DNA from 2 places in the Streptomyces sp. NPDC057617 genome. Region 2 is predicted to be linked to the other one. Evidence: riboswitches for the same ligand, from Rfam matches in the RefSeq annotation. Region 2 holds a riboswitch; the other holds the start of a gene.

Region 1 (4,866 bases), on a different contig from region 2:
CGCAGATCCACGATGCACTCGTGCGCCACCAGCCCGTTGGGGCCCGTGTAGAGCACCGGGTAGTGCGGCTCAAGGCGCTTGGCGATGTAGTTGGCGGCGAGCACGGCGACCTGGGTCGCGCGCTTGAGCCCCTCGCCGCCCATCAGCCGTACGTACGCCCAGGAGATCGGCAGAATGCCGGCCGAGCCCCACGGCGCCGCCGAGACCGGCCCGACGCCCGTCGCGGGTCCCGCCGCGGGCTGGAGCGGGTGGTTGGGCAGATACGGGGCGAGGTGCGCCCGTACCCCGACGGGACCGACACCCGGACCGCCGCCGCCGTGCGGGATGCAGAAGGTCTTGTGCAGATTGAGATGGGACACGTCCGAGCCGAACCGGCCCGGCTTGGCCAGCCCCACCAGCGCGTTGAGGTTCGCGCCGTCGACGTACACCTGGCCGCCCGCGTCGTGCACGGCCGCGCAGATGTCGCCGATGTGCTCCTCGAACACCCCGTGCGTGGACGGGTAGGTGACCATCAGGACGGCCAGTTCGGGGCCGTACTGCGCGATCTTGGCGTGCAGGTCCTCGACATCGACGTCGCCGTCCTCGCGGGTCTTGACGACAACGACCTTCATCCCGGCCATCACCGCGCTCGCCGCGTTCGTGCCGTGCGCGGACGACGGGATCAGACAGACGGTACGGCCCGTGTCGCCGTTGGCCCGGTGGTACGCCCGTACGGCCAGCAGCCCGGCCAGTTCGCCCTGCGAACCGGCGTTGGGCTGGAGCGACACCGCGTCATAACCGGTGACCTCGGCGAGCCGCTCCTCCAGCTCCCTGATCAGGGTGAGGTAGCCCTGCGCCTGCTCGGCCGGCGCGAAGGGGTGCAGCGCCCCGAACTCGGGCCAGGTGACCGGCTCCATCTCGGTCGTCGCGTTGAGCTTCATGGTGCAGGAGCCGAGCGGGATCATGCCGCGGTCCAGCGCGTAGTCACGGTCGGCGAGCCGGCGCAGATAGCGCAGCATCGCCGTCTCCGAGCGGTACTGGTGGAAGACCGGGTGCGTCAGATAGTCGTCGGTGCGCAGCAGCGCCCCGGGCAGGGCGTCGTCCGTCGTCTCGTCCAGCGCGTCGAGGTCGCCCGTGACCCCGAAAGCGGTCCATACGGCGGTCACCTGGGCGCGGCCCGTGGTCTCGTCGCAGGCGACGGAGACGGTGTCGGTGTCGACGAGGCGCAGGTTGACGCCGTCCTCGCGGGCGGCGGCGACCACTTCGGCGGCCCGCCCCGGCACCCGGACGGTCACGGTGTCGAAGTACGCGCCGTGCACGGTCTCCGCCCCGCCCGCGCACAGCCCGGCGGCCAGGATCGCCGCGTACCGGTGGGTGCGCCTGGCGATCCCGCGCAGCCCCTCCGGGCCGTGGTAGACCGCGTACATCCCCGCCATCACGGCGAGCAGCACCTGAGCGGTGCAGATATTGCTGGTGGCCTTCTCGCGGCGGATGTGCTGCTCGCGGGTCTGGAGCGCCAGCCGGTACGCCTTGTTCCCGTCGGCGTCCACGGAGACCCCGACGAGCCGGCCCGGCAGGCTGCGCGCGAATTTCTCCCGTACGGCCATGAACCCGGCGTGCGGTCCGCCGAAGCCCATCGGCACCCCGAACCGCTGGCTGCTGCCGACCGCGATGTCCGCGCCCAGCTCGCCGGGCGGGGTGAGGAGGGTCAGCGCGAGCAGATCGGCGGCAACGGTGACGATCGCGCCGAGGGCGTGCGCCTGCTCGACGACGGGCCTGATGTCCCGTACGGCACCGGAGGCGCCCGGGTACTGGACCAGCACCCCGAAGACCCCGCGCTCGGCGGCCTCGGACGGGATGCCCTCACTCAGATCGGCGACCACCACCTCGACCCCGGTCGGCTCCGCGCGGGTCTCGATCACGGCGATGGTCTGCGGCAGCGCGTCGGCGTCCACCAGGAAGACCCCGCCCTTGACCTTGCCGACCCGGCGGGACAGCGCCATCGCCTCGGCGGCGGCGGTGCCCTCGTCGAGCAGGGACGCGCCCGAAGTGGGCAGGCCGGTCAGGTCGGCCACGACGGTCTGGAAGTTGAGCAGCGCTTCGAGGCGCCCCTGGGAGATCTCCGGCTGGTACGGCGTGTACGCGGTGTACCAGGCCGGGTTCTCCATGACGTTGCGCAGGATCACCGGCGGGGTGAACGTGCCGTAGTAGCCGAGGCCGATCATCGGCGCCAGCACCTGATTGCGCGAGGCGAGCGACCGCAGCTCGGCGAGGACCTCGGCCTCGGTGCGCGCGCCCGGCAGGTCCAGCGCCTCCGCGCTCCTGATCACCTCGGGCACCGCGGCGGCCGTCAGCTCGTCGAGCGAGCCGTACCCGACCTGCGCCAGCATCTTCGCCTGCGCCCCCGTGTCGGGCCCGATGTGGCGCTGTTCGAAGGGGGTACCGCGCTCCAGCTGGGCGAGGGGTATGCGGTGGGCGGTCATTGGGAGGCCTCCTGGTCTGACACGACCTGCGAGGGGCACCACGGCACGGGTGCCCGGACGGCCTCCCCCTCTGTCATCTCGACCTGAGAGCTTCACCGGTCCGCCTGAGGCGGGCCGGCTTTCACCGTCGGTGAGAGCGGATGCCGTCCGACGCCCGCCCTGCTTTCCAGAGTGACCTCGTCCGCGCGGTACGGGGGCCTGAGAGATTCCGGGGAGGATTTGCTCCTTCGGCGCCTCCGGACTTCTCGACCGGAGGACTCTCCCGCACGGGGTCAGCAGCCGCTGCCAGCGTACCAGCGAGGACTTGAGCGTGACGTTCGAGTGGCCGACACCCCGGATCTGCATTTTTGTAGTGGTACGAGCATGTGCGACCCGTTGGAGGGACCGTGGAGACTGATATCGATCCGCGCAGCCTGATAGGCCGCAAGGCGTTCGACCGCGACGGCCACCGGCTCGGCACGGTGGACGAGGTGTACCTCGACGACGCCACGGGGATCCCGGAGTGGGCCGCGGTCCGCACCGGGCTGTTCAGCCGTGATGCCTTTGTCCCGCTCGCCCCCAGCACTCTGGTGAACGACGCGCTCCAGGTCCCCTTCGAGCGCGCGCTGATCAAGGACGCCCCCGATTTCGGTGTCGGCCGCCATCTCTCGCCGGAGCAGGAACTCCAGCTCTACCACCACTACGGCATCGCCCTCCCCGATCCTGAGCCCGAGCCGCCGGAGGGGTCCGCCTCCCTGTCCGACCGGGACTCCGAACGCGACTTCGGCCGGCTGGCCGGCCAGGACGACTGACCGGGGTCCGCCTCCGGCCCGGGCACCAGGGGCAGCGGTTCGGAGAGCGTCAGATCGGGGTCGTCGACCCAGAAGGTCCGCACCCGCCCCGGCACGGACCCGGGCTCCTCGAACCGTACGGTCACCCGCCGCAGCCCGCTGCCCTGCACCCAGCCCGCTCCGTACTCGGTGTGCCGCACATCGTGTCCGGCCGGGAAGCGCCGCTCGGCGGGCGCCTCCGGCTCCTGGGCACTCCCGTCGGGCCGCGCCGGTGCGGGCTCGGGCGCGGGCGCGGCGGCGGGTGCCGGTACGGGCCGGTCGGCCGCGGCCTGCGCGAACAGATCCTCCTGCGTGAAGTCCGCGAGCCCCGTCACCCCCACCCCCAGCAGCCGCACCCCGCCCGTCGTGTCCACCGACTCCAGCAACCGCCCCGCCGCCTCCCGCACCACTCCCGGATCGTCCGTGGGCCCGCGCAGCGTCTCCGACCGGGTCAGTGTCGAGAAGTCGTACCGCCGCACCTTCAGCACCACCGTCCGCCCGGAGTGCCCGCCGGCCCGCAGCCGCTCCACACAGCGGTCCGCGAGCCGGTCCACCTCCGTGCGCACCCGTACCCGGTCGTGCAGATCGACATCGAAGGTGTCCTCGACCGACACGGACTTGGTCTCCCGCTCCGACACCACAGGCCGGTCGTCGTGCCCCAGCGCCATCCGGTACAGCGAGGCGCCGTGCGCCTTCCCCAGCAGCCGTACGAGTTCGTCCTCGCCCGCCTCGGCCAGCTCGGCGACCGTGGTCATCCCGGCCCGGCGCAGATGCTCCCCGGTCGCGGGCCCCACCCCGGGCAGGGTGCGCACCGGCATCGGCCCCAGCAGCTCCCGCTCCGTGCCGGGCTCGATGACGACCAGCCCGTCGGGCTTGGCCTGCTCCGAGCCGATCTTCGCGAGCATCTTGGACCCGGCGAGCCCCACCGACCCGGTCAGCCCGGTGACAGCCCTGATGTCCGCCCGCAGCCGCTCGCCGGCCGCGCGCGCCGACGCCGTGTCATGGGCCGAGCCGCCCGCCTCCAGGTCCACGAAGGCCTCGTCCAGGCTCAGCGGCTCCACCAGCGGCGAGAGCCGCGCGAGCAGCTCCATGACCTGCTCGCTCACCGCGCGGTAGAGCGAGAAGCGCGGCACCAGATACGCCGCGTTCGGCGCCAGCCGTCTCGCCTGGGCCATCGGCATCGCGGAGTGCACCCCGAAGGGCCGCGCCTCGTACGACGCCGTCGACACCACCCCGCGCGGCCCCAGCCCGCCCACGACCACCGGTTTTCCGCGCAGACTCGGCTTCGCCGCCTGCTCGGCGGCGGCGAAGAAGGCATCCATGTCCAGATGCAGGATCGTCGGCGCGGATCTCACAGGACCGATGCTGCCTCACACCACTGACAATCGGCCCGGTGTCCGGCGGTCAGACCGCCCGGTCCCGGCGCCGGCGCGCCAGCTCGTCGGCCGGGTTGTGCCCGACCAGGGTCTCGCCGGTGTCGATCCGCTCCCCGTGGAGCTGCGACAGGGCCGCCTCGACGTCCCGCCACACCACCCCCACGGCGATCCCGAAGACGCCCTGCCCGCCCTGGAGCAGGGTCACGACCTCGTCGGGCG
Region 2 (4,866 bases):
ATAGTCACCGACCGGGTCCTGCGCCACGTCCAGCAGGATGAGGTTGACCGGCCAGCCCACCGACACGCGCCCCAGCGCGCGCCCGAGCGCGTCCAGTGGCGCGTTTCGGTCAGCGGCCTCCCAGGACGAGAGCTGTACGCCGATGAAGAGCGCCGGCGGGTCCCCCTCGACGCTGGCGAGCGCGCGGCGGGCCGAGAGCACCACCCCTGATGTCTCGAACTCGCTCCCAGCGGCGGCCAGGAAGTCGACCGGGTCCTCCTGCCAGTCCGGCTCGAAGAGCCTGACCCGGCCGCCGGTGGCCGGACCGTCCAGCGGGGAGCGCCCCGACCGGCACAGCTCGGCGACCGCGGGCGGCGGCAGCGGCATCCCGACCATCCCACCGGGGTTGACCGCTATACCGAGCTGCGGGGGCAGGCCCCGGGCGAACTCGCGCGCGGGGGCGATCGTGAAGGGCATATGGGCGCCGACGCACTGGAGGAACTGTCCCTGGGAGCTGAAGACCGGAACGTACGGAACGCCCTCGATCTCCAGGGTCGGCAGATCGAGGCCGGGGCTGTCGGGACCGCCGCCGTTGGGCAGCGGCACCCACACCTCGCTGCGCCCGAGCACCTCCACCAGCCGGCCGCCCGCTCCCTGGCTGCCGAGCGAGGCGGCGAGCACCTCTTCCAGCTCATTGCCCGGCCATGCTGTATTCACTGTCGCTTCCTCCGTGCTCGTACCTGCGGCAGCACCCTAACGCCGCAGGCGGCGGCCCGTCCCCGCCCGTCCACGGCTCACCTCTCGGGCTTCTCCAGGAAGGCGATCCGGTCCAGGGCGCCGGCCGCGGACCGGTCCAGGAGCACCGCCGTGGCACAGCCCCGGGGCAGCCGGCCCGACTCGGCGGCGGCCAGCAGACGCCGTACGGCCCGGCGGTGGCGGGCGAACGCGTACCCGGAGACGCCCCGGCCGCGCTCGCGCTGCCCCTCGCGGGCCACCTCCGGCGGGACGTCCAGCAGTACGAGATGGAGCCGGCGGCCACGTCTGCGGGCCTCGCGGGCGAGCCAGCGGCGTACCCATCTCTGCGTACCGCAGTCGTGCACGACGACGCTCTCGCCGGAGCCGAGCGCGCGCCGCAGCCCCGCGTAATGCGCCATCCGGACGAGCGGGCGGTAGACGGCGTAGGGGAGCCGGGCCGGCAGCCTGCGCTCCCAGCGGTCCCTGGCGTCCTGGGAGTCGATCCCGCCGGCCTCTGCGGCCCGCCGGATCAGGGTCGACTTGCCGCTGCCGGGCAGTCCCGAGACCACCACCAGATCGCCCGCGGAAAAGGCCAGGGCACCGGGCACCCGGCCGGCGCGCCCGCGCAGATCCCGTACCACCGCGACCGGCCGCGCGACCGCTTCCCGGTCGGACACCCCCTGCTGCGCCGGCACTCCCGCGGTCGTCGCATACGCTCCGGACCCCTGCGACATCATCGCCGTCCCCCCTGTCGATCAGTCGGCGTCAGCTCCGTCGGCCTGGCCCATGGCCCTTGCCCACAAAGTGTAAAGAATTGGTAATGCGCCTCAAGCCTTTCACGCCGAACGGCGTAATACGGGCCGGGCGACCCGGTCCGCCCGGATGCGTGCGATGATGTGCCCGCCAACTGCATACCGGCCGTTTGAATCCGCGCGGGAGAGTCCCGGTCACTCAGTGCGCCGGGCGCCGAAGGAGCAAGTTCCTCCCTTGAATCTCTCAGGCCCCGTACCGCGTGGATGAGGCAGATCTGAAAAGCGGGCCGCAGCCCTGCGGCTCCACCCAAGGTGCAAGTCATGACCCCTGGTACGGGTGGTCGTGGTGAACCTCTCAGGTTCCGATGACAGATGGGGAGGACCGTCCTCGCCGTCATGCCCTGGGAGCCCTTGCGATGAACCACGCCCCCCCGAGCAGCACCCCCCGTAAGACCGCCCTCGACGCGGTGCACCGCGCCCTCGGCGCGACCATGACCGACTTCGCGGGCTGGGACATGCCGCTGCGGTACGGCAGCGAGCGCGACGAGCACACCGCGGTACGGACCAGGGCCGGGCTCTTCGACCTCTCCCACATGGGCGAGATCACCGTCTCGGGCCCCGCGGCCGGTGCGCTGCTCGACTACGCGCTGGTCGGCAATATCGGCTCCGTCGCCGTGGGCCGTGCCCGCTACACCATGATCTGCCAGGAGGACGGCGGCATCCTGGACGACCTGATCGTGTACCGCCTCGGCGAGGACACGTACATGGTCGTCGCCAACGCCTCCAACGCGCAGACGGTCCTCGACGCGCTGACCGGGCGCGCCGCCGGATTCGACGCCGAGGTCCGCGACGACCGTAACGCCTACGCCCTGCTGGCCGTCCAGGGTCCGCAGTCGCCCGGCATTCTCGGCAAGCTGACCGACGCCGATCTCGACGGCCTCAAGTACTACGCCGGTCTGCCGGGCACGGTGGCCGGGGTCCCGGCGCTGATCGCCCGTACGGGCTACACCGGCGAGGACGGTTTCGAGCTGTTCGTCGAGCCCCGGTACGCCGAGGGACTGTGGCGGGCGCTGACCGAGGCGGGCGCGGGCGCGGGCCTGGTGCCCTGCGGGCTCTCCTGCCGCGACACGCTCCGGCTGGAGGCCGGGATGCCGCTGTACGGGAACGAGCTGAGCACCGCCCTCACCCCGTTCGACGCCGGTCTCGGCCGGGTCGTGAAGTTCGACAAGACCTCGAACGGCGGCGCCTTCGTCGGCCGCGAGGCCCTGGAGGCGGCGGCCGAGCGCGCCGCCGGCGCCCCGCCGCGCAAGCTGGTCGGCCTGATCGCCGAGGGCCGCCGGGTCCCCCGGGCCGGCTACCGGGTCGTCGCCGACGGGGCTCCCGTCGGCGAGGTCACCTCGGGAGCGCCCTCCCCCACCCTGGGCAGGCCCGTCGCCATGGCGTACGTCGACGCCTCGCACGCGGCGCCGGGCACGCCGGGCGTCACGGTCGACATCCGCGGCTCGCAGGAGCCGTACGAGGTCGTGGCGCTTCCCTTCTACAAGCGCCAGAAGTGATACGGACATCATCAGCGCCACCCCCGTTCCGCCTTCGTTCCACAGGGATGCCGTCCCGGTGCCGTTCGGTTCCGGCTCCGCCCATCTCGCTCCGTCTCGCTCCGTAAGACAGCCGTTCCGCACCACTCCCCCGCGTACAGGAGAATTCAGGTCATGAGCAACCCCCAGCAGCTCCGTTACACCAAGGAGCACGAGTGGCTGTCGGCGCCCGAGGACGGTGTGGCGACGGTCGGGATCACCGAGTTCGCCGCGAACGCCCTCGGCGATGTGGTGTTCGCCCAGCTTCCGGAGGTCGGCGACACGGTGACCGCGGGCGAGTCCTGCGGCGAACTGGAGTCGACCAAGTCGGTCAGCGATCTGTACGCCCCGGTGACCGGCGAGGTCGTCGAGACGAACCAGGACGTGGTGGACGACCCCTCGCTGGTGAACTCGGCTCCGTACGAAGGCGGCTGGCTGTTCAAGGTACGTGTCGCCGAGGAGCCGGACGAACTGCTCACCGCCGACGAGTACCAAGACTTTTCCGGCAACTGACGCGCTCCGGCCACCGAGACCCCAGGGACTGTGATGTCTTCGAAGTCGCTTCTGAACTCCTCGCTCCATGAACTCGACCCGGACGTCGCCGCCGCCGTCGACGCCGAACTCCACCGTCAGCAGTCCACCCTCGAAATGATCGCCTCGGAGAACTTCGCTCCCGTGGCGGTCATGGAGGCACAGGGCACGGTGCTGACCAACAAGTACGCCGAGGGCTACCCCGGGCGCCGCTACTACGGCGGCTGTGAGCATGTCGATGTGATCGAGCAGATCGCCATCGACCGGGTGAAGGCGCTGTTCGGCGCCGAGCACGCGAACGTACAGCCGCACTCGGGCGCCCAGGCGAACGCGGCGGCGATGTTCGCGCTGCTCTCCCCCGGCGACACGATCATGGGCCTGAACCTCGCGCACGGCGGGCATCTCACCCATGGCATGAAGATCAACTTCTCCGGCAAGCTCTACAACGTCGTCGCCTACCACGTCGACGACGAGACCGGCCGGATCGACATGGCCGAGGTCGAGCGGCTCGCCAAGGAGTCCCGTCCCAAGCTGATCGTGGCCGGCTGGTCCGCGTACCCCCGCCAGCTCGACTTCGCGGCCTTCCGCCGGATCGCGGACGAGGTCGGCGCGTATCTGATGGTCGACATGGCGCACTTCGCCGGGCTGGTCGCGGCGGGGCTGCACCCCAACCCGGTGCCGCATGCCCATGTCGTGACCACGACCACCCACAAGACCCTGGGCGGCCCGCGCGGCGGTGTGATCCTCAGTACGAAGGAACTGGCGAAGAAGATCAACTCGGCGGTCTTCCCCGGTCAGCAGGGCGGTCCGCTGGAGCATGTCATCGCGGCCAAGGCGGTCTCCTTCAAGGTCGCGGCGACGGAGGAGTTCAAGGAGCGGCAGCGCCGCACCCTGGAAGGCGCCCGGATCCTCGCCGAGCGGCTGGCGCAGGCGGATGTGGCCGAGGCGGGCGTGTCCGTACTGTCCGGCGGTACGGACGTCCATCTCGTCCTGGTCGATCTGCGGGACTCGGAGCTGGACGGGCAGCAGGCGGAGGACCGGATGCACGAGATCGGCATCACGGTCAACCGCAACGCCGTCCCGAACGACCCGCGCCCCCCGATGGTCACCTCGGGTCTGCGCATCGGCACCCCGGCGCTCGCCACCCGCGGCTTCACCGCCGAGGACTTCACCGAGGTCGCGGAGATCATCGCGGCGGCGCTGAAGCCGTCGTTCGACCGGGAGGGGCTGGCGGGGCGGGTCTCCGCGCTGGCAGTGAAGCACCCGCTGTACCCGGGCCTGAAGTAACCGCTCGT

What was found. Region 2 has a riboswitch for glycine ahead of gcvT (glycine cleavage system aminomethyltransferase GcvT). Riboswitches for the same ligand answer to the same signal wherever they lie in the genome.
Region 1: it holds a riboswitch for glycine, as region 2 does, so the genes downstream of both, gcvP (aminomethyl-transferring glycine dehydrogenase) here and gcvT (glycine cleavage system aminomethyltransferase GcvT) in region 2, are expected to answer to the same signal.

The regions. Positions count from the first base shown of each region.
Region 1 is NZ_JBHVGV010000009.1:419,693-424,558, forward strand. It holds gene gcvP (aminomethyl-transferring glycine dehydrogenase) at 1-2,462, opposite strand, end outside; glycine riboswitch at 2,639-2,737, opposite strand; gene ACFU9P_RS24075 (PRC-barrel domain-containing protein) at 2,849-3,253, shown strand; gene ACFU9P_RS24080 (DNA polymerase IV) at 3,142-4,626, opposite strand; gene ACFU9P_RS24085 (MerR family transcriptional regulator) at 4,676-4,866, opposite strand, start outside.
Region 2 is NZ_JBHVGV010000005.1:303,271-308,136, reverse strand. It holds gene ACFU9P_RS15275 (enhanced serine sensitivity protein SseB) at 1-696, opposite strand, end outside; gene ACFU9P_RS15270 (AAA family ATPase) at 774-1,451, opposite strand; glycine riboswitch at 1,638-1,735, shown strand; gene gcvT (glycine cleavage system aminomethyltransferase GcvT) at 1,883-3,022, shown strand; gene gcvH (glycine cleavage system protein GcvH) at 3,176-3,553, shown strand; gene glyA (serine hydroxymethyltransferase) at 3,587-4,858, shown strand.